Regions from separate parts of the Aeribacillus sp. FSL K6-8394 genome, predicted to be linked through region 1. Evidence: a T-box and tRNA genes for the amino acid it is inferred to sense, from the RefSeq annotation. Region 1 holds a T-box; the other holds one or more tRNA genes.
The links. The T-box of region 1 lies ahead of ileS (isoleucine--tRNA ligase). A T-box ahead of a tRNA ligase gene usually reads a tRNA of that ligase, here a tRNA-Ile.
Positions count from the first base shown of each region.

Region 2: it encodes a tRNA-Ile, which carries the amino acid that the T-box ahead of ileS (isoleucine--tRNA ligase) is inferred to sense. The anticodon was not compared.

Region 1 is NZ_JBBPAA010000001.1:1,265,015-1,274,613, reverse strand. It holds gene sigG (RNA polymerase sporulation sigma factor SigG) at 88-864, shown strand; gene NSR00_RS05870 (YlmC/YmxH family sporulation protein) at 960-1,211, shown strand; gene pgeF (peptidoglycan editing factor PgeF) at 1,294-2,121, shown strand; gene NSR00_RS05860 (YggS family pyridoxal phosphate-dependent enzyme) at 2,125-2,796, shown strand; gene NSR00_RS05855 (cell division protein SepF) at 2,819-3,280, shown strand; gene NSR00_RS05850 (YggT family protein) at 3,290-3,553, shown strand; gene NSR00_RS05845 (YlmH family RNA-binding protein) at 3,632-4,408, shown strand; gene NSR00_RS05840 (DivIVA domain-containing protein) at 4,504-5,013, shown strand; T-box leader at 5,065-5,289, shown strand; gene ileS (isoleucine--tRNA ligase) at 5,343-8,117, shown strand; gene NSR00_RS05830 (hypothetical protein) at 8,418-8,708, shown strand; gene lspA (signal peptidase II) at 8,818-9,279, shown strand; gene NSR00_RS05820 (RluA family pseudouridine synthase) at 9,283-9,599, shown strand, end outside.
Region 2 is NZ_JBBPAA010000002.1:845,052-854,650, forward strand. It holds rRNA gene NSR00_RS16460 (23S ribosomal RNA) at 1-1,539, shown strand, start outside; tRNA gene NSR00_RS16465 (tRNA-Val) at 1,636-1,711, shown strand; tRNA gene NSR00_RS16470 (tRNA-Thr) at 1,861-1,933, shown strand; tRNA gene NSR00_RS16475 (tRNA-Lys) at 2,110-2,185, shown strand; tRNA gene NSR00_RS16480 (tRNA-Leu) at 2,193-2,274, shown strand; tRNA gene NSR00_RS16485 (tRNA-Gly) at 2,281-2,352, shown strand; tRNA gene NSR00_RS16490 (tRNA-Leu) at 2,360-2,448, shown strand; tRNA gene NSR00_RS16495 (tRNA-Arg) at 2,454-2,530, shown strand; tRNA gene NSR00_RS16500 (tRNA-Pro) at 2,534-2,610, shown strand; tRNA gene NSR00_RS16505 (tRNA-Ala) at 2,622-2,694, shown strand; tRNA gene NSR00_RS16510 (tRNA-Met) at 2,705-2,778, shown strand; tRNA gene NSR00_RS16515 (tRNA-Ile) at 2,785-2,861, shown strand; tRNA gene NSR00_RS16520 (tRNA-Ser) at 2,874-2,963, shown strand; tRNA gene NSR00_RS16525 (tRNA-Met) at 2,974-3,050, shown strand; tRNA gene NSR00_RS16530 (tRNA-Asp) at 3,053-3,128, shown strand; tRNA gene NSR00_RS16535 (tRNA-Phe) at 3,239-3,311, shown strand; tRNA gene NSR00_RS16540 (tRNA-His) at 3,329-3,404, shown strand; tRNA gene NSR00_RS16545 (tRNA-Gly) at 3,607-3,677, shown strand; tRNA gene NSR00_RS16550 (tRNA-Ile) at 3,684-3,757, shown strand; tRNA gene NSR00_RS16555 (tRNA-Asn) at 3,857-3,928, shown strand; gene NSR00_RS16560 (TraR/DksA C4-type zinc finger protein) at 4,632-5,384, opposite strand; gene NSR00_RS16565 (IS110 family transposase) at 5,977-7,197, shown strand; gene NSR00_RS16570 (1,4-dihydroxy-2-naphthoate polyprenyltransferase) at 7,486-8,427, opposite strand; gene NSR00_RS16575 (isochorismate synthase) at 8,669-9,599, shown strand, end outside.

The sequences.
Region 1 (9,599 bases):
TTCACTCTGAAAAGCTTGTGCATATTTTTCCCCTTCAGGGAGATACTTAACTTAAGACAGCAAGAACTCCTGTAAGGGGGAAACGAAATGACAAGAAATAAAGTTGAAATTTGCGGTGTTGATACTTCGAAGCTTCCTGTTTTAAAAAATGAAGAAATGCGAGAATTATTTAAACAAATGCAAAGTGGTGATTTATCAGCCAGAGAAAAGCTTGTCAACGGAAATTTGCGACTCGTTTTAAGCGTCATCCAAAGATTTAATAACAGAGGCGAGTTTGTCGATGATCTTTTTCAAGTAGGATGTATTGGGTTGATGAAATCTATAGATAATTTTGATCTGAGCCAAAACGTAAAATTTTCTACTTATGCTGTACCGATGATCATCGGTGAAATTCGTCGATATTTGCGAGACAACAATCCGATACGTGTTTCAAGATCATTGCGTGATATTGCCTATAAAGCTTTGCAGGTGCGTGAAAAACTCATGAGCGAAACGTCACGTGAGCCGAAGGCAGAAGAAATTGCTAAAGAGCTGAATGTGCCGCATGAAGAAATCGTTTTTGCTTTAGACGCCATTCAAGATCCAGTTTCATTATTTGAACCGATTTATAACGACGGCGGTGATCCGATCTTTGTTATGGATCAGTTAAGCGACGAGCGAAACCGCGATTCCAAGTGGATTGAAGAAATTGTTCTAAAAGAGGGGATCAGACGATTGAATGATCGGGAGAAGCTGATATTGAAAAAAAGGTTTTTTCAAGGCAAAACACAAATGGAGGTAGCAGAAGAAATCGGCATTTCCCAAGCTCAAGTTTCTCGGCTTGAAAAAGCTGCCATTAAACAAATGACCAAAAATATTCAATAATCATTGGGCCACATTCTTTTGAATGTGGCCCTTTATCATCATTCAAAAAAAAACTCATATACTGATTGTAAAAATACTTGAGGGGAGAAGCCGGCATGATCCATATTTCCGATTTGCAAATAAAAGATGTTGTGAATGTCCATGACGGAAAAAAATTAGGAAGCATTGAAGACGTTGACATCGACTTAAAAACTGGTAAAATTCAAGCGATCATGATCACTAGTCAAGGGAAGGTTTTAGGTTTTTTTGGAAAAGGGGAAGAAATTGTCATTCCTTGGAGGAACATCGTAAAAATCGGAAAAGATGTTATTTTAGTAAGAGTTTCGAAAAATGTTGAAACAGAATAAGAATCGCACGAATTTTGGTTAAATGTTGGCTTAAAGATATGTTAAAATAAAAATAAGAGAATTGTCGAAGAGGAATGGTACAATGAAACATGAACCGTTTCAATTAACAGATGAATCTTTTTTCTCCATACCTGCTTGGGCGAAGCTTCATTCTCAGATTACAGCAGGTTTTACGACGAGAAAAGGAGGATTTTCCAAGAATGGTTTTGCTTCATTAAATTTAGGTCTTCATGTGAATGATGAAAAGGAAACGGTGATCAAAAATCGAAAAATCATTGGGGACAAAATTCGTTTTGATCTACCAAACTGGGTATGTGCCGATCAAGTCCATGACAAACAAATTGTCAAGGTAGTAAATAAACATAAAGGATCAGGGGTTTTTACATATCGTCAATGCATCACTCAAACGGACGGCCTATACACATCGGAAAAAAATATATTACTTTCCCTTTTTTTTGCTGATTGTGTTCCGATTTTCTTTTTTTCTCCAAAAGACTCACTGATTGGCATCGCACATGCGGGCTGGAGAGGGACTGCGAAAAATATAGCAGGTGAAATGATCGACAGTTGGGTTTTGCACGAAGGTGTGCAAGCTCAAAATATATTTGCAGCCATAGGTCCTTCAATCGGCGAATGCTGTTATGTCGTCAATGACGATGTGATCGATGCGATCAAACCTCTTTTTGACAATGAGACGACATTTTATAAACAGCTTGAGAACGGCCTTTATTCTATTCATCTTGCAGAAATCAACAAAAGATTGTTAATGAAAAAAGGAGTGCCGGAACATCAAATCCTATTGACCTCATATTGTACAAGCTGCGATCAAGATTTGTTTTTTTCCCATCGAAGAGATCAAGGGAAAACAGGACGAATGATGGGATTTATCGGTTTGAAGGAGGGATACTAAGCCTTGTCAGTGAAAGAAAATTTAGCACGAATCCAACAGGAAATCGAACAAGCATGCAAAAAATCAAATCGAAAAATAGATGATATCCAAATTATTGCAGTGACGAAATATGTAACGGTAGAACGGGCTATAGAGGCGATAAATTCAGGCATTTTACACTTAGGCGAAAACAGGGATGACGGTTTTTTATCGAAATATAACAGCATTGGATCAAAAGCTGTCTGGCATTTCATCGGCACACTTCAAACTCGAAAAGTGAAAAATATTATAGACAAGGTGGATTATATTCATTCGTTGGATAGAATATCGCTAGCAAACGAAATTGAAAAAAGAGCAGATCGAACGATCAAATGCTTTGTGCAAGTAAATACATCTGGCGAACAGTCAAAGCATGGCGTGGCTCCTGAACAATGCATTGATTTTATTCAACAGTTGAAGGAGTATCGCCATATCGAAGTTGTCGGATTAATGACAATGGCTCCATTTACAGACGATGAAGAAGAAATCAGAAGATGCTTCCGAAGTTTAAAGCAACTGCAGGAACAAGTGAAAGCACTAAATATACCGAATGCACCATGTACAGAGCTATCAATGGGGATGTCCAACGACTACAAAATCGCGGTTGAAGAAGGGGCTACTTATCTTCGCATCGGCTCCTCGCTAGTAGGTACATAAAACGAAACTGGAGGTAAATCAGATGAGCTTAAAGAATAAATTTAAAAGCTTTTTTGCCCTCGATGATGAAGATTATGAGATTGAAGATATGGAAGCTCCGGAAGAGAAACACCAACATGAACCGATTATGTTCAATCACAACAGCAGCGTTGAAAAAAATGCCGCTTTCGGAAAACAAAATGTTGTAAGTTTGCAAAGCGCCCAAAAATCTACTAAAGTAATATTATGTGAGCCAAGAACGTATTCAGAGGCGCAAGAAATTGCTGATCATCTGAAAAACCGCCGTTCATGCATTGTCAATTTGCAGCGGATCGGGCATGATCAGGCAAAAAGGATTGTTGATTTTTTAAGCGGCACTGTTTATGCCATTGGCGGAGACATCCAGCGTGTTGGAACAAACATATTTTTATGTACCCCAGATAACGTAGATGTCGCCGGCTCTATTTCCGATTTCATGGCAGATGATGAAAATAAAAGGTGGTAGAAATGATTGATGGGAACAATATATAACATATTAAGTTTTTTGCTCGATATTTATTCCTATGCGATTATCATTTATATTTTGATGTCTTGGTTTCCGAATGCAAGGGAAACGTCCATTGGACAATTTTTAGCGGCTATATGTGAGCCTTATTTAGAACCGTTTAGAAGAATCATTCCTCCATTAGGGATGATTGATGTATCTCCTATTGTTGCATTGATTGCCCTGCATTTTGCAGATTATGGGCTGTATGCTCTTTTTAGTATGATTTCATAAAATTCATTCGCCGATTGACATTCGAATTGTTTTGTATGCCAATCGGCTCTTTTCATATCATAATTGGAGTTGTCTCTTATGGAGAGTGTTTATCAGCATTTTCGCAAAGAAGAAAGGGAGTTCATTGACAAAGTCTTTGGATGGAAACAAATTGTGACTGAGCAATATCGGCCAAAATTGACCGATTTTTTAGATCCGCGGGAACAGAAAATCATTAAGACATTGATCGGTGAAAATCCGGATGTTCACGTGCAATTTTTCGGAGGCTATAAAAATGCTGAAAGAAAGCGGGCTTTTTTTTACCCTGACTATATTCAACCGACATTAGATGATTTTTCAATGTTCGCATTTGAAATCATGTTCCCGAAAAAATTCGTGACATTATCACATCGCGAAGTGCTTGGATCGCTTATGTCGCTCGGCTTAAAACGGAGCAAGTTCGGCGACATTATCATTCATGATGAAACGGTGCAAGTCATGGTTGCGCAAGAAATTGCCAATTTCCTGCAGCTGAACTGGAATAAAATTGGAAAGATTTCCGTTCGTTTGAAACAGATTCCATTCGAAGATGTGTTTTCTCATGAAGAAGAAATGGATATTTCTTTGATCACCGTTTCTTCGCTTCGGCTCGATGCTGTTCTAGCAAATGTTTATCACCAATCTCGGCAAAAAATAAAATCGCTTATTGAAAATAGTCTTGTCAAAGTCAATTGGAAAATTGTTGAGGATGCTCATTTTGAAATTGCGGAAGATGATGTGTTATCTGTCCGAGGATTCGGAAGAAGCAAAGTTTTGGCAATTGAAGGGAAAACAAGAAAAGATAAGTGGCGCATTAAGATCGGAATACAAAAATAATATTACAAATGGAAAGATTTTTGCCCATTCTGTCGAAAAATCGTTTATAATTGGATTAGTGTTTTGCGAAAAACATACATATGGAGGTGGAATTTGTGCCTTTAACCCCGCTGGATATTCATAACAAGGAATTTACAAAAGGCTTTCGCGGCTATGATGAAGATGAAGTAAATGAGTTTTTAGATCAAGTGATTAAAGATTATGAAATGGTCATCCGCGAAAAGAAAGAATTGGAATTAAAGGTGAAGGAATTAACCGAGAAGCTGAATCACTTTACAAATATAGAAGAAACGTTAAATAAATCGATTTTAGTTGCGCAGGAAGCTGCGGAAGATGTGAAAAGAAACGCTCAAAAGGAAGCGAAGCTGATCATTAAAGAAGCGGAAAAAAATGCTGACAGAATCATCAATGAAGCACTTGCTAAATCGCATAAAATTGCAATGGAAATCGAAGAGATGAAAAAGCAGTCAAAAGTATTCCGCACCCGTTTTCAAATGCTCATCGAAGCACAGCTTGATCTGCTAAAAAATGATGATTGGGATCACTTAATGGAATACAATGTCGAGCCAATCTTAGGAGAAGAAGCGGAAGAACCGAAAGTATAACTTGACTTTTTTGTTCGTGATTTCATATAATACGAAAATAAAACGGAATATGACAAAACAATGAGAGGGACAGTAGTCCTTTCAAGCCCTTTATGACAGCGAACCGGGGACGGTGGAAGCCCGGGTAAAGGCGAAAGGATGAACATCACCCTTGAGTCCATAGCTGAAACATGCTAGTAGGCTGTGGCGGCCAAGTCCGTTATGTTTATGAGTGGATGTGCATGATTTGTGCGCATCTAAAAGGGTGGTACCGCGAGATTCCTCCTCGTCCCTTAGGGATGAGGAGTTTTTTTTATTTTAGTGAACAAATATTATGTGGAGGAATGGGAATGGATTATAAAGAGACGTTACGAATGCCGAAAACAGACTTTCCAATGAGAGGGAACCTTCCGAAAAAAGAACCTGAGATCCAGAAAAAATGGGAAGAGATGGATATTTATGAAAAAGTGCAGGAGCGCACGAAAGGACGGCCTCTTTTCATATTGCATGATGGTCCGCCGTTCGCAAACGGGGATATTCATATGGGGCATGCCTTAAACAAAATTTTAAAAGACATTATTGTCCGTTATAAATCCATGAGCGGATATTGCGCACCGTATGTTCCTGGATGGGATACGCACGGTCTGCCAATTGAAACAGCACTTTTGAAGAAACAAAAAATCAATCGAAAAGAGATGGATGTCGCGCAGTTTCGAAAACATTGCGAGCAATATGCATGGGAGCAAATTGAGCGCCAGCGCGTGCAATTTAAACGCCTTGGAATTCGAGGCGACTGGAAAAATCCATATGTCACCTTGAAACCAGAATATGAAGCCCAGCAAATTCGCGTCTTTGGAGAAATGGCGAAAAAGGGATATATTTATAAAGGCTTGAAGCCGGTTTATTGGTCTCCATCGAGCGAATCTGCCTTGGCAGAGGCGGAAATTGAATATTATGACAAACGCTCGCCTTCTATTTATGTTGCATTTGAAATAAAGGACGGAAAAAATATATTAACAGATGGAGAAAAAATCGTCATTTGGACGACTACTCCGTGGACTATCCCTGCAAACTTAGGAATTGCTGTTCATCCTGATTTGGAATATTCTGTAGTGAAGGTTGGAGCTGACAAGTTTGTGATCGCATCTGCTCTGCTCGAAGAAGTGGCAAAAGAGCTGGACTGGACAGAATATGAAGTAGTGAAATCGTTTAAAGGCAAAGAGCTGGAATATGTGGTTGCGAAACACCCGTTCTATGACCGCGATTCATTAGTGATCCTTGGCGAACATGTAACGACCGACGCTGGTACAGGATGCGTCCATACAGCGCCAGGCCATGGGGAAGACGATTTTGTCGTCGGACAAAAATATAACCTAGGCGTATTATGTCCTGTCGACGAAAGAGGGTACATGACAGAAGAAGCTCCAGGGTTCGAAGGATTGTTTTATGATGACGCAAATAAAAAAATAACGGAAAAATTAGAAGAAGTAGGGGCATTGCTAAAGCTTTCATTTATTACACACTCCTATCCACATGACTGGCGGACAAAGAAACCAACGATTTTCAGAGCAACAGCGCAATGGTTTGCGTCCATTAAAGATTTTCGAGATGAATTGCTGCAAGCAATTAAAGAAACGAAATGGATCCCTAATTGGGGAGAAATTCGCATTCATAACATGATCCGCGATCGAAGCGATTGGTGTATTTCCCGTCAGCGGGCATGGGGCGTGCCAATTCCAGTGTTTTATGGTGAAAATGGGGAGCCGATCATAACAGATGAAACGATTGAACATGTGGCAAAACTGTTCCGCGAGCACGGCTCGAACGTTTGGTTTGAACGCGAAGCAAAAGACCTGCTTCCAGAAGGATTTACACACCCTTCAAGCCCGAACGGCATTTTTACAAAAGAAACAGACATTATGGACGTTTGGTTCGATTCAGGCTCTTCTCATCAAGCAGTTTTAGTTGAACGGGAAGATTTGCAGCGTCCTGCTGATCTTTATTTAGAAGGCTCTGACCAATATCGCGGCTGGTTTAATTCATCGCTGTCTACAGCAGTTGCTGTCACAGGAAAAGCTCCATATAAAGGCGTTTTAAGCCATGGATTTGCGCTGGACGGCGAAGGACGGAAAATGAGCAAATCGCTAGGAAATGTTGTTGTTCCTGCCAAAGTGACGGAACAGTTTGGAGCAGATATTCTTCGTCTATGGGTAGCATCAGTTGATTATCAATCGGATGTTCGCGTCTCTGATGCAATCTTAAAACAAGTATCTGAAGTATATCGGAAAATTCGCAACACGTACCGTTTCTTGTTAGGAAATTTGTTTGATTTTGATCCAAATCAGCATCGTGTTTCTGTAGAAAAATTAAGAGAAGTGGATCGCTATATTCTCATTAAACTGAATAAACTAATTGCCAAAGTGCGAAAAGCATATGAAGAATATGATTTTGCATCCATCTATCATGACGTTCACAATTTCTGTACGATTGAGCTAAGCTCATTTTATCTTGATTTTGCAAAAGACATTCTGTATATTGAGGCTGCTGACAGCCATAATCGACGTTCTATCCAAACGGTTTTATATGAAGCGCTTCTTGCTCTTGTAAAGCTGATGACACCGATTTTGCCGCATACAACAGAAGAAGTATGGGGACATATTGAATCAGTTGAAGAAAAGAGCGTACAGCTTGTCGATATGCCGGAAGCTGTAGAGATTGAAGGCAGCAAAGAGATTGAAGCGAAATGGGATCAGTTTATGTCAGTTCGCGATGATGTATTAAAGGCCCTGGAAATCGCCCGAAATGAAAAAGTGATCGGCAAATCGTTAAATGCTGCTCTCATCCTTTATCCGAACGAAGAAATAAAAGAATTGTTCAATTCAATACAAGAGGACTTAAAACAGCTGTTTATTGTTTCCCAGTTAGAAATTGCCGGTGATTACAAAGATGCTCCAGAAGAAGCGCAAACATTTGATAGCATCAAAATAATTGTGAAGCAAGCGGATGGTGAGACTTGTGAAAGATGTTGGGTTGTTTCAACAGATATAGGCACTGATCAAGACCATCCGACATTGTGCAAAAGATGTGCAAGCATTGTGAAAGATCACTACAGCCATCTAGCATAGTTTTATCAGCTCCCTGTGCAAACAGGGAGTTTTTTCATTTAGCAATGCTTCCTCATAAAGAAGTGTCATAAAAAGAACGATCTTTCATTGAAATCCGTCATAGTCAATTGGAAAAGTTTTCTCGGATGCTTTTTCAAAAATGAATACTTTGCTCAAAATTGAAAGAAGAATTCAGCTTTTAGCTTTTAAAGTGTGAATCATTTCCAAGCCGCTATTTACGTGTGTGGAAAAACTTGAATGTGATAGGAGGCAGTACGGCGGTTACAATATAAATACAAAACAGACGAGGGGGTTTTAATAATGAATCCGCTCGATCAAATCAAAGACGAATTAACGTTAATGAAGGACGAACTCAATGCGCGGCTCGCCAAAAGTCAATTGGATGACCCGATTTTTATCCGGGATGTAAAAAATGAGCTCAACGATGTTGAGCTTGCATTGGAAAAAATGGAATATGGACTTTATGGCATATGTGAAGAAACATTGCAAAAATTGCCGCTCGAACAATTGGCACAAATTCCGACAGCCAGAACGATTCATGATTTTCTCAATATGAAATCATATTTAAAAAAAACACTAGAATATCATTAAGAAGTGAAGTGAACAAGCTTCACTTTTTTGCTTGTTCCCCTTCTTTACTGTTTGTCAAAAAATGTGCTAAAATTTGATGGAAACTTGCCAGTGAGTGGAGGAACGCAGTGTGCTTAAATATTTGATTGCATTATTTGTCATCGCTCTCGACCAATGGACAAAATGGCTGATCGTAAAAAATATGGAAATTGGTGAAAGCATTGAAATTATCAACGGATTTTTATACATAACGTCTCACCGCAATAAAGGAGCGGCTTGGGGAATATTGCAAAACCAGATGTTGTTCTTTTATGTGATTACCATTATTGTTGTCGTAGCGATTATTTATTATATGCAAAAATATGCGAAACAAAATGCAATGCTGGGGGTTGCTCTCAGCTTAATGCTCGGCGGAGCGATTGGGAATTTTATTGACCGCCTTTTCCGCAAAGAGGTGGTGGACTTTATCCATACATATATTTTCGGTTATAATTTTCCAATTTTTAATATTGCCGATTCATCTTTAACAATCGGTGTTATTTTACTTTTCATATATTTTCTGTTTTTTGAAGAAAAGAAGCAAAAGGAGTAGAAAATGGAGCAATTTACTTTTGTTGTGACGGAAAAAGAGGAACATGAACGAATAGATAAATTTTTGGCCAATAAAGATGAGAATTGGTCAAGAACGTTGGTCCAAAATTGGATCAAGGACGGGGTTGTTTCAGTAAATGAAAAATCGGTGAAGGCCAATTACAAGTGCCAAATTGGTGATGTCATCATTGTATCTGTTCCAGAACCGGAAGAGCTGGATGTCAAGCCTGAGCCGATGGAGCTTGATATATACTATGAGGATGAAGATGTCATCGTTGTCAATAAACCGCGTGGGATGGTCGTCCATCCAGCGCCGGGACA
Region 2 (9,599 bases), on a different contig from region 1:
AGCCGAGGCCGAAAGGCGTAGGTGATGGACAACAGGTTGATATTCCTGTACCACCTCCTCACCGTTTGAGCAATGGGGGGACGCAGGAGGATAGGGCAAGCGCGCGGCTGGATGTGCGCGTCCAAGCAGTTAGGCTGGCAAGCAGGCAAATCCGCTTGCCGGAAGGCTGAGCTGTGATGGCGAGGGAAAGGAAGTACCGAAGTTCCCGATTCCACACTGCCAAGAAAAGCCTCTAGCGAGGTGAGAGGTGCCCGTACCGCAAACCGACACAGGTAGGCGAGGAGAGAATCCTAAGGTGAGCGAGAGAACTCTCGTTAAGGAACTCGGCAAAATGACCCCGTAACTTCGGGAGAAGGGGTGCTCATCAAGGTGATAAGCCATGATGAGCCGCAGTGAAAAGGCCCAGGCGACTGTTTAGCAAAAACACAGGTCTCTGCGAAACCGTAAGGTGAAGTATAGGGGCTGACGCCTGCCCGGTGCTGGAAGGTTAAGGGGAGCGCTTAAGCTGTAGCTGAAGGTGCGAACCGAAGCCCCAGTAAACGGCGGCCGTAACTATAACGGTCCTAAGGTAGCGAAATTCCTTGTCGGGTAAGTTCCGACCCGCACGAAAGGCGTAACGATCTGGGCACTGTCTCAACGAGAGACTCGGTGAAATTATAGTACCTGTGAAGATGCAGGTTACCCGCGACAGGACGGAAAGACCCCGTGGAGCTTTACTGCAGCCTGATATTGAATGTGGGTACAGCTTGTACAGGATAGGTAGGAGCCAGAGACGCGTGAGCGCCAGCTTGCGCTGAGGCGACGGTGGGATACTACCCTGGCTGTACTGACATTCTAACCCGCGCCCCTGATCGGGGCGGGAGACAGTGTCAGGTGGGCAGTTTGACTGGGGCGGTCGCCTCCTAAAAGGTAACGGAGGCGCCCAAAGGTTCCCTCAGAATGGTTGGAAATCATTCGGAGAGTGCAAAGGCAGAAGGGAGCTTGACTGCGAGACCTACAAGTCGAGCAGGGACGAAAGTCGGGCTTAGTGATCCGGTGGTTCCGCATGGAAGGGCCATCGCTCAACGGATAAAAGCTACCCCGGGGATAACAGGCTGATCTCCCCCAAGAGTCCACATCGACGGGGAGGTTTGGCACCTCGATGTCGGCTCATCGCATCCTGGGGCTGTAGTCGGTCCCAAGGGTTGGGCTGTTCGCCCATTAAAGCGGTACGCGAGCTGGGTTCAGAACGTCGTGAGACAGTTCGGTCCCTATCCGTCGCGGGCGCAGGAAATTTGAGAGGAGCTGTCCTTAGTACGAGAGGACCGGGATGGACGCACCGCTGGTGTACCAGTTGTCCCGCCAGGGGCACCGCTGGGTAGCTATGTGCGGAAGGGATAAGCGCTGAAAGCATCTAAGCGTGAAGCCCCCCTCAAGATGAGATTTCCCATCGCGAAAAGCGAGTAAGATCCCTTGAAGATGACGAGGTAGATAGGTCCGAGGTGGAAGCGTGGCGACACGTGGAGCTGACGGATACTAATCGATCGAGGACTTAACCAAGAAAGAGCATCTATTCGTGAAGGAACCGTTATCTAGTTTTGAAAGAATTATGGACTTTTATTTACTTTGCATATGTCCTCTGGTGATTTTTGAATTGGAGGATTAGCTCAGCTGGGAGAGCACTTGCCTTACAAGCAAGGGGTCGGCGGTTCGATCCCGTCATCCTCCACCATACAGTATATCGATTCAGCTCAATTGGCAAAGCACGGTCGAGATATCGTCTTTCATGCTGCTTCATCGTACCAATTGAACTTTTCCTTGGACAAGATTTAACGACGATCAAATGAAGCAAGACTGATTATTGATTGTTGTATTCATCATGCCGGTGTAGCTCAATTGGCAGAGCAACTGAATCGTAATCAGTAGGTTGGGGGTTCGATTCCTCTCGCCGGCATCATTAAAGTTGTTGCATATTGAGCAGGAGCTTTTAGATTAGTCGTCAGAGCAACGAGAAATGCTTCGACGAACAATCAGAGAGTTGTCCCGATGCATCCAACATCCTCGAAAAGACTGGCAGAGGAAGGGACATCTGACAAATGAAAAATGGATTAGGAGAAAAAAATTTTTTATGAGCCATTAGCTCAGTCGGTAGAGCATCTGACTTTTAATCAGAGGGTCGGAGGTTCGAATCCTCCATGGCTCACCATTTTGACGCGGGTGTGGCGGAATTGGCAGACGCACTAGACTTAGGATCTAGCGCCTTACGGCGTGGGGGTTCAAGTCCCTCCACCCGCATAATACGCGGAAGTAGTTCAGTGGTAGAACACCACCTTGCCAAGGTGGGGGTCGCGGGTTCGAATCCCGTCTTCCGCTTTTCTCTGCCGGGGTGGCGGAATTGGCAGACGCACAGGACTTAAAATCCTGCGGTAGGTGACTACCGTACCGGTTCAAGTCCGGTCCTCGGCACCATATTTGCGCCCGTAGCTCAATTGGATAGAGCGTTTGACTACGGATCAAAAGGTTAGGGGTTCGACTCCTCTCGGGCGCGCCATATCGGGAAGTAGCTCAGCTTGGTAGAGCACATGGTTTGGGACCATGGGGTCGCAGGTTCGAATCCTGTCTTCCCGACCAGGGAATTTAAAGGGGCCTTAGCTCAGCTGGGAGAGCGCCTGCTTTGCACGCAGGAGGTCAGCGGTTCGATCCCGCTAGGCTCCATATTTAATTTGGCGGTGTAGCTCAGCTGGCTAGAGCGTACGGTTCATACCCGTGAGGTCGGGGGTTCGATCCCCTCCACCGCCATTTTTCGGACCTTTAGCTCAGCTGGTCAGAGCAGACGGCTCATAACCGTCCGGTCGCAGGTTCGAATCCTGCAAGGTCCACCATCTTTATTATATGGAGGAGTACCCAAGTCTGGCTGAAGGGGTCGGTCTTGAAAACCGAGAGGCGGGTCAAACCGCGCGGGGGTTCGAATCCCTCCTCCTCCGTCATTATTATCGCGGGGTGGAGCAGTCCGGTAGCTCGTCGGGCTCATAACCCGAAGGTCGCAGGTTCAAATCCTGCCCCCGCAACCAATGGTCCCGTAGTGTAGCGGTTAACATGCCTGCCTGTCACGCAGGAGATCGCGGGTTCGATTCCCGTCGGGACCGCCATTAATTATTGATTCAACAGCTGTAGGAGGAATTTTTCAAGTACAGCAGGTTGTTTCGATGAATTCTTTCTTTAATGATGGATTTTACATAATTTTTTATCGGAGTTTTACGGCTCGGTAGCTCAGTCGGTAGAGCAAAGGACTGAAAATCCTTGTGTCGGCGGTTCGATTCCGTCCCGAGCCATTGTTTTATTAATTGCGGCGACTGTGGCGAAGTGGTTAACGCACCAGATTGTGGCTCTGGCATTCGTGGGTTCGATTCCCATCAGTCGCCCCATTTGCCTATAGTTAAGTATTTATTTCTATCATCAGCTTATTATGCGGGTGTAGTTTAGTGGTAAAACCTCAGCCACGAGCGACACTTCAATGAATAATCTGCGAGTTGCCTCGACGCATTTACATCCTCGAACAATGCTGGAAGAGGAAGAGGCATGGAAAATGCGTGTTTATCATTTAAATAAAAAAATAAATATTTTCGTGCGGGTGTAGTTTAGTGGTAAAACCTCAGCCTTCCAAGCTGATGTCGTGGGTTCGATTCCCATCACCCGCTTAATATGGGCTTGTAGCTCAGCTGGTTAGAGCGCACGCCTGATAAGCGTGAGGTCGGTGGTTCAAGTCCACTCAGGCCCATTGCTATTTTTTTAGCAGCCTAGTTGGGCAATTGACATTGCTGCAATTGTCAGTCAAAAGCTGCTCTATTTGGCAAAATGCCTTAAATTTTTTTTATATTCCGCAGTAGCTCAGTGGTAGAGCATTCGGCTGTTAACCGAACGGTCGCAGGTTCGAATCCTGCCTGCGGAGTCATTTCGAAATCAAAAAAAAGCGTTGCAGTTTGCAACGCTTTTTTTGTCTTCGTGCGCCCGGCATGTACATGAACTATAGGGTGTAAGTCCCGAACCCCGAAGACAGAAGTAGAGGTTAGCCAAGAGCAAGGGTGTCCGTGGTGACGCGGAATCTGAAGGAAGCGAGCGGCAAACTTCCGGTCTGAGGAACACGAACTTCATATGAGGCTAGGTATCACTGGGTGAGTTTGCATGACAAAACAAAGCCCTTTCTGCCGAAGGTGATACAGAGTAAATGAAGCAGATGGATGGAAGGAAAGATTACACTCTTACCCGGGGAGGTCTGGCTGGCACGCCAAGTAACCTTGGTAACCTATCTAGTGATAGATAGCTGAACAGTCAGAAGTCAGCAGAGGTCATAGTATTAGTTGGTCTAGAACAACTAAGAAGGACCGAACAATTAAGAGAGAATAGCCCTTGGCATTCAGTGTGTCATGATGAACACAGAAAACGTAGTACCTCACTTGAGGGAGGAAGCGGTGAATCCCGTGGGAGATCTCTTGGAGGGTGGAGTGACCACTGGCATAAAGAGAACAGCTATTCACGGAAGTTATAAAGACTTGCGTCAATTATCTTAATTGAACCGCCGTATACGGAACCGTACGTACGGTGGTGTGAGAGGACGGGAGTTAATCGCTCCCTCCTACTCGATTCTTCTAATTTTAATCATTTTTCGTATATGGTTCTTTTTCTGTTAATGGAAGATCTCCCCATAAAACTGTTAAATCCTCTTCATCAAGCATTTTTTCATATTGTTTATGTTCATGTGACGGATAGACGTTTACGTTTTTTCCCTCAATATCTGTATAAATGAAGTTTTCAATATCTTCAATATATCCAATTTCATCATCGGAATTATACATATCTCCGTACGATAACGGTGGAGTTCTTACATCTTGCGGTGTTTCTGACGTTCCGTATTCGATAACATCTTGAAAATAATCATACGGCTCAGTAACAGCGGTATTTTCATGGTCGATTTGAGAGGATCCGTGAAAAGTCGCATCAAGTATTTCTTCCTCTACAGGTCTTTCATGAGAAATCGTTTGAACTAGAGTATGTTCTTTGCATGTTTTGGCTGTCGGTATGGCTTTGAGACGGTCTTCATCAATTTTTTTTCCGCAGACGGAACAAGTACCGTAAGTACCCTCATGAATTCTTTCTAATGCTTCAACGATCTCTTCATATTCTTTTTCTAAATGTTTATTTAATGCTAAATCTTTTTCTCTTTCATACAGTTCGGTCGCATCGTCTCCGGGGTGATTGTCGTAGCTGGAAAGCTCTCCAGTTGATTCATGGTCCAGCCCTTTTTCCAATTGAAAATGATCGTTATTATCCCAACGTTTTTCAATCTCATTTTTCATGAATATTAATTGCTTTTGAAAATCCTTTAATTTTTTTTCGTCCATGTCCATATGAAAGACACCTTCTTTTTTAGAATCTAAAGCTATTTTGGACGAAAAGGAATAAATTATAACTTTAAAATCATGAAAAAAATTCACCTTTGCAGCCATAAATTTCATCATCATTTTAAAACATGTCAGGAAAGGATTGCTGCTTCCGCGCCTTTTTTAACGCTATGCTTTGAAGCTGATGGCACTTGAAAGGCTAACATAACATCATTCGCTGAGAAACAGGCTGGCTATCCGATAAAGAGGCTGTGACCTATCGAGATGTTTTTTCAGGACAAAATATTTGCTCAGCATATTGAAATTGCGAGTGGATGATACAGAACAAATTTCACAGTAAAGCTTAATAAAAACATACTAACATTAGTAGTACAGACCTAGGCCAAGGTTTGTGCTACTATTTTTTTATAGTAGAAGTGAAGGAAGGTCGAACAGCTCCTGGGACCAAATAGAGTCCGTATTAAAAACAGACCAACTTCACACCCTTATTTGAATCAGTTTAGTATGTTGGGTCCGAAGAGACCGTGTATAAGAAAATGGAATCGATAAGGCAATGTGAAGACCTTCTATGTTTGGCTAAAAAGGAGAGGCAGAAAATATGAAACACGTAGTGGCATTTGATGTCAGTATGGGGAAAAGCACAATGGTCATTTACGACCGTTATCGTCAATGCGAATATGAGGGTGAAATAACCCATAACCGTTACTCTTTCGAGAAATTAAACAAAACCCTTATAACTTTAACACAAAAAGATGGACAGGCACCTGATATTGTCTTTGAAGCAACAGGCGTATATTCAAAACCACTAGAACGATTCTTAGGTGATCAAGGTTATATGTATTATCGAGTTAACCCACTCGAAGCGAATATTCAAATGGCTTCAATGAGGAGACAAAAAACAGATAAAAGCGACGCTCATGAACTTGCGAAAACTCACTTTAGAGTTGAACGTGAACAAACTTATCAAGAAGGGGAATATTATAAACAAATGCGTGCAATGACGAGATATTATGATGAATTAAGTAGTGAAATGACGCATTTATATAGTCGTTTACATGCGATTCTACAATTGAGTTTTCCCGAGTTAGAAAAGCTATTCAGTAAACGTTCTGCTTTATTTTTGAATGTCGTTCAATTATATCCTCATCCGGATCATGTGTTAGTTTGTTCAAAAACAGTGATTCGTAATCGTTTAAAAGCCAACACAAGAAAAAACTTATCATTGGCACGTGCTGAAGAAAAAGGGATCGCTTTAATCGAAGCAGCAAAAGAAGCGTATCCAGCAATTTCAAAAGATGATATTCGCTGTGAACAAGTGCGGGATTATGCCAAACGGATTGCAGACTTGAAGGAGAAAAGAGATCAACTTGTCCAAAAGATGGTTAAATTATCGAAAGATAAACAAGAGTATCAGATTTTAATTTCATTTCCAGGAATCGGAGAAACGACTGCAGTTCGTTTAATTGGAGAACTAGGAGATATTCAACGATTCAAAAACCATAAACAACTGAATGCTTACGTCGGTATTGATATCATGAGATATCAATCTGGGAATACCTTTTATAAAGACAAGATTAATAAAAGAGGAAATAACAAACTTAGAAAGATTCTATTTTACATGATCCAGACCATGATCCAACTACGGAAAAATACACAAAATCATATTGTAGATTATTATGATAAATTAAAAACGCAACCCCAGAGGAAACCTCATAAAGTTGCGTCCATAGCATGCGTGAATAAGTTCTTGAAATCGGCTTATCACCTTATCACACATAATCTGAAATACGATTACGAAAAGGCAACAATGCATCAGTAATCGTAAGTAAGATTATATCACAAAGACCTGGCGAAAAAAATGGAAATCGTGAGGTCTATTTGTCATGCGAAAATTTATTTTGGAAGGAAGGGGTACCCCTTCCTTCCAAAATAAAATCTATATTAACCAAATTATTTAATAAAAAACACTTGACTAGAGGTAAGAAGGGGCTGTCCAGAAAGTCAAATCCCCATTGAAAACAAAAAATCATAAACACCGATATATCAACGTTTCTAAAACATTCATGGGGGCGTCAATAAGCCGTAAAAAAGACTTATTAGACACCCCCTACTGAGATATGATGGTGCTTATGAGCAAACCTGCAGCAAGCAAAAAGCCTAATAAAGTGTTTGTTTGCGATGTTGCTTTCATGGCCGGCATCATTTCAATAGGCTTTGTTTTGCCGACAAATCGCTTCACCGCCTGAATAGCTTTTGGAATGCTAAGAAAAGCAAGAATAGACCACCATGTGGAATAATCAAAAATGATCATAATAAAAATGAGACAGTAAGAAACAATAAACATAATTGCTAAAAATCGAATTGCATTCTGGCGGCCAAGCAAAATTGCTAATGTTTTTCTTCCGTTTTCCTTATCGCCGTCTAAGTCTCTTATGTTATTCGCAAGCATGATGGCGCCGATCGTGATCGCAATCGGGATCGAATGAATGAAAGCTGTTGAAGTTAGATAACCTGTCTGAATAAAAAAGGAAATAAGGATAATAACGACTCCCATAAATAAACCTGAAGCTAGCTCGCCAAACGGCGTGTAAGCGATTGGATATGGACCTCCAGTATATAAGTATCCTACTGCCATACAAATTGAACCGACTAATGCCAACCACCAGCTTGACTGGAGACAGATGTAAATTCCCAATAGGATAGAGACAACAATACATGTGATTGCTAAATTTAAAACGGTTTGGGGCTTGAAGCCATTTCGGACAATTGCTCCTCCAATTCCGACAGATTCTTCTGTATCAAGACCTCGTTTATAATCGAAATATTCATTAAATAAGTTTGTGGCTGTTTGAATTAACAACGAGGCAGTAAGCATCGTAAGAAAAAGTCCAATATGAATGGGTCCTACTTGCAGTGCCAAAAGAGTTCCGACAATCACGGGGACAAATGCTGCAGTTAATGTATGGGGTCTTAAAAGCATCCACCAAGCCCGAAACCCTCGTTCAGCTTTTATAATGGGTACATTATGTGACTCCGTTTTAGGATGCATAATATGTTCTCTCCTTTATTTCATTCTGAAAACGAAAGCTATTCCCCACAACCTAGTCTAGAAAAATGTCGAAAGAGTGTCAATTGTTTTTCATTGGAATAAATGCTCAAGCCCCATCAAAGAGCTGAGGCAGTTTGTTTGCTTGTTGTTTTGCATTGCGTCATTCTATAATATAGTTGACATAAATTTTGAACAGGTGTATCTTAATATAAGCTATTTTTCGGTTATGGAGGGATCATCTTTGGTTTCAATTCCATGTTCAGATACATTGAGGGATAAAGTTGCGAATGCTGTCAATCATGTCAAAAAATATTCCCATCCAATCATTTTAAGTTATGTATTTGAAATCAAGGAGAAAGATCCGCTCCAGATTTTCTCAAGCTTTCAATCGGCTTATGCAGGGAAAAGATTTTATTGGGCGACACCTGATCGTACATTTATCCTTTGTGGAATTGGTGTTGAGCTCGAATTGACGACAGACAAAAAATTTTCCAACCGTTTTTTTGACATTTATTCAAAGTGGAAAGATTGGAAAGAACATATACAAATTGAAGGCGCCCATCCGATTGGAACGGGTCCGCTTCTTTTTGGGGGTTTTTCTTTTGACCCTTTAAAAAATGCGAATTCTTCAAAATGGAAACCGTTTCATGAAGCACGATTCACTTTACCTTCTTTCATGATTACAAAAATTGGCCGTCACACACTTGCTACTATAAACAGGGTAATTCAATCAACTGATGATATAAATGAAATTATAAATCATTTCAATACATATGAATACACCTTAAAGAAAAAAAATGAAGACACAAATTCTTTTTTGAATTTTACCATCAAAAAAGAAAGTTTGTTTTATAAAAAAGAGTGGATGGCAGCTGTTGAAAAAGCAACAGAACAAATAAAACAAAACCGTTTTGAGAAAGTCGTATTGGCAAGGGAAATGCTGCTGGAGTTTGAGGGATCGATTGATATACATTATGTTTTATCAATGTTAAATGAACATCAGCCTAATTGTTATTTATTTGTTGTTGAAAATGAAGGAAAAACGTTCGTTGGTGCAACTCCTGAGCGGCTTGTAAGCAAGAGAGACCAAAAGGTCCAGTCTGCATGTGTAGCAGGATCAATTAAAAGAGGAAAAACAGTGGAGGCAGACGAAGAATACGCTCAGATGCTGC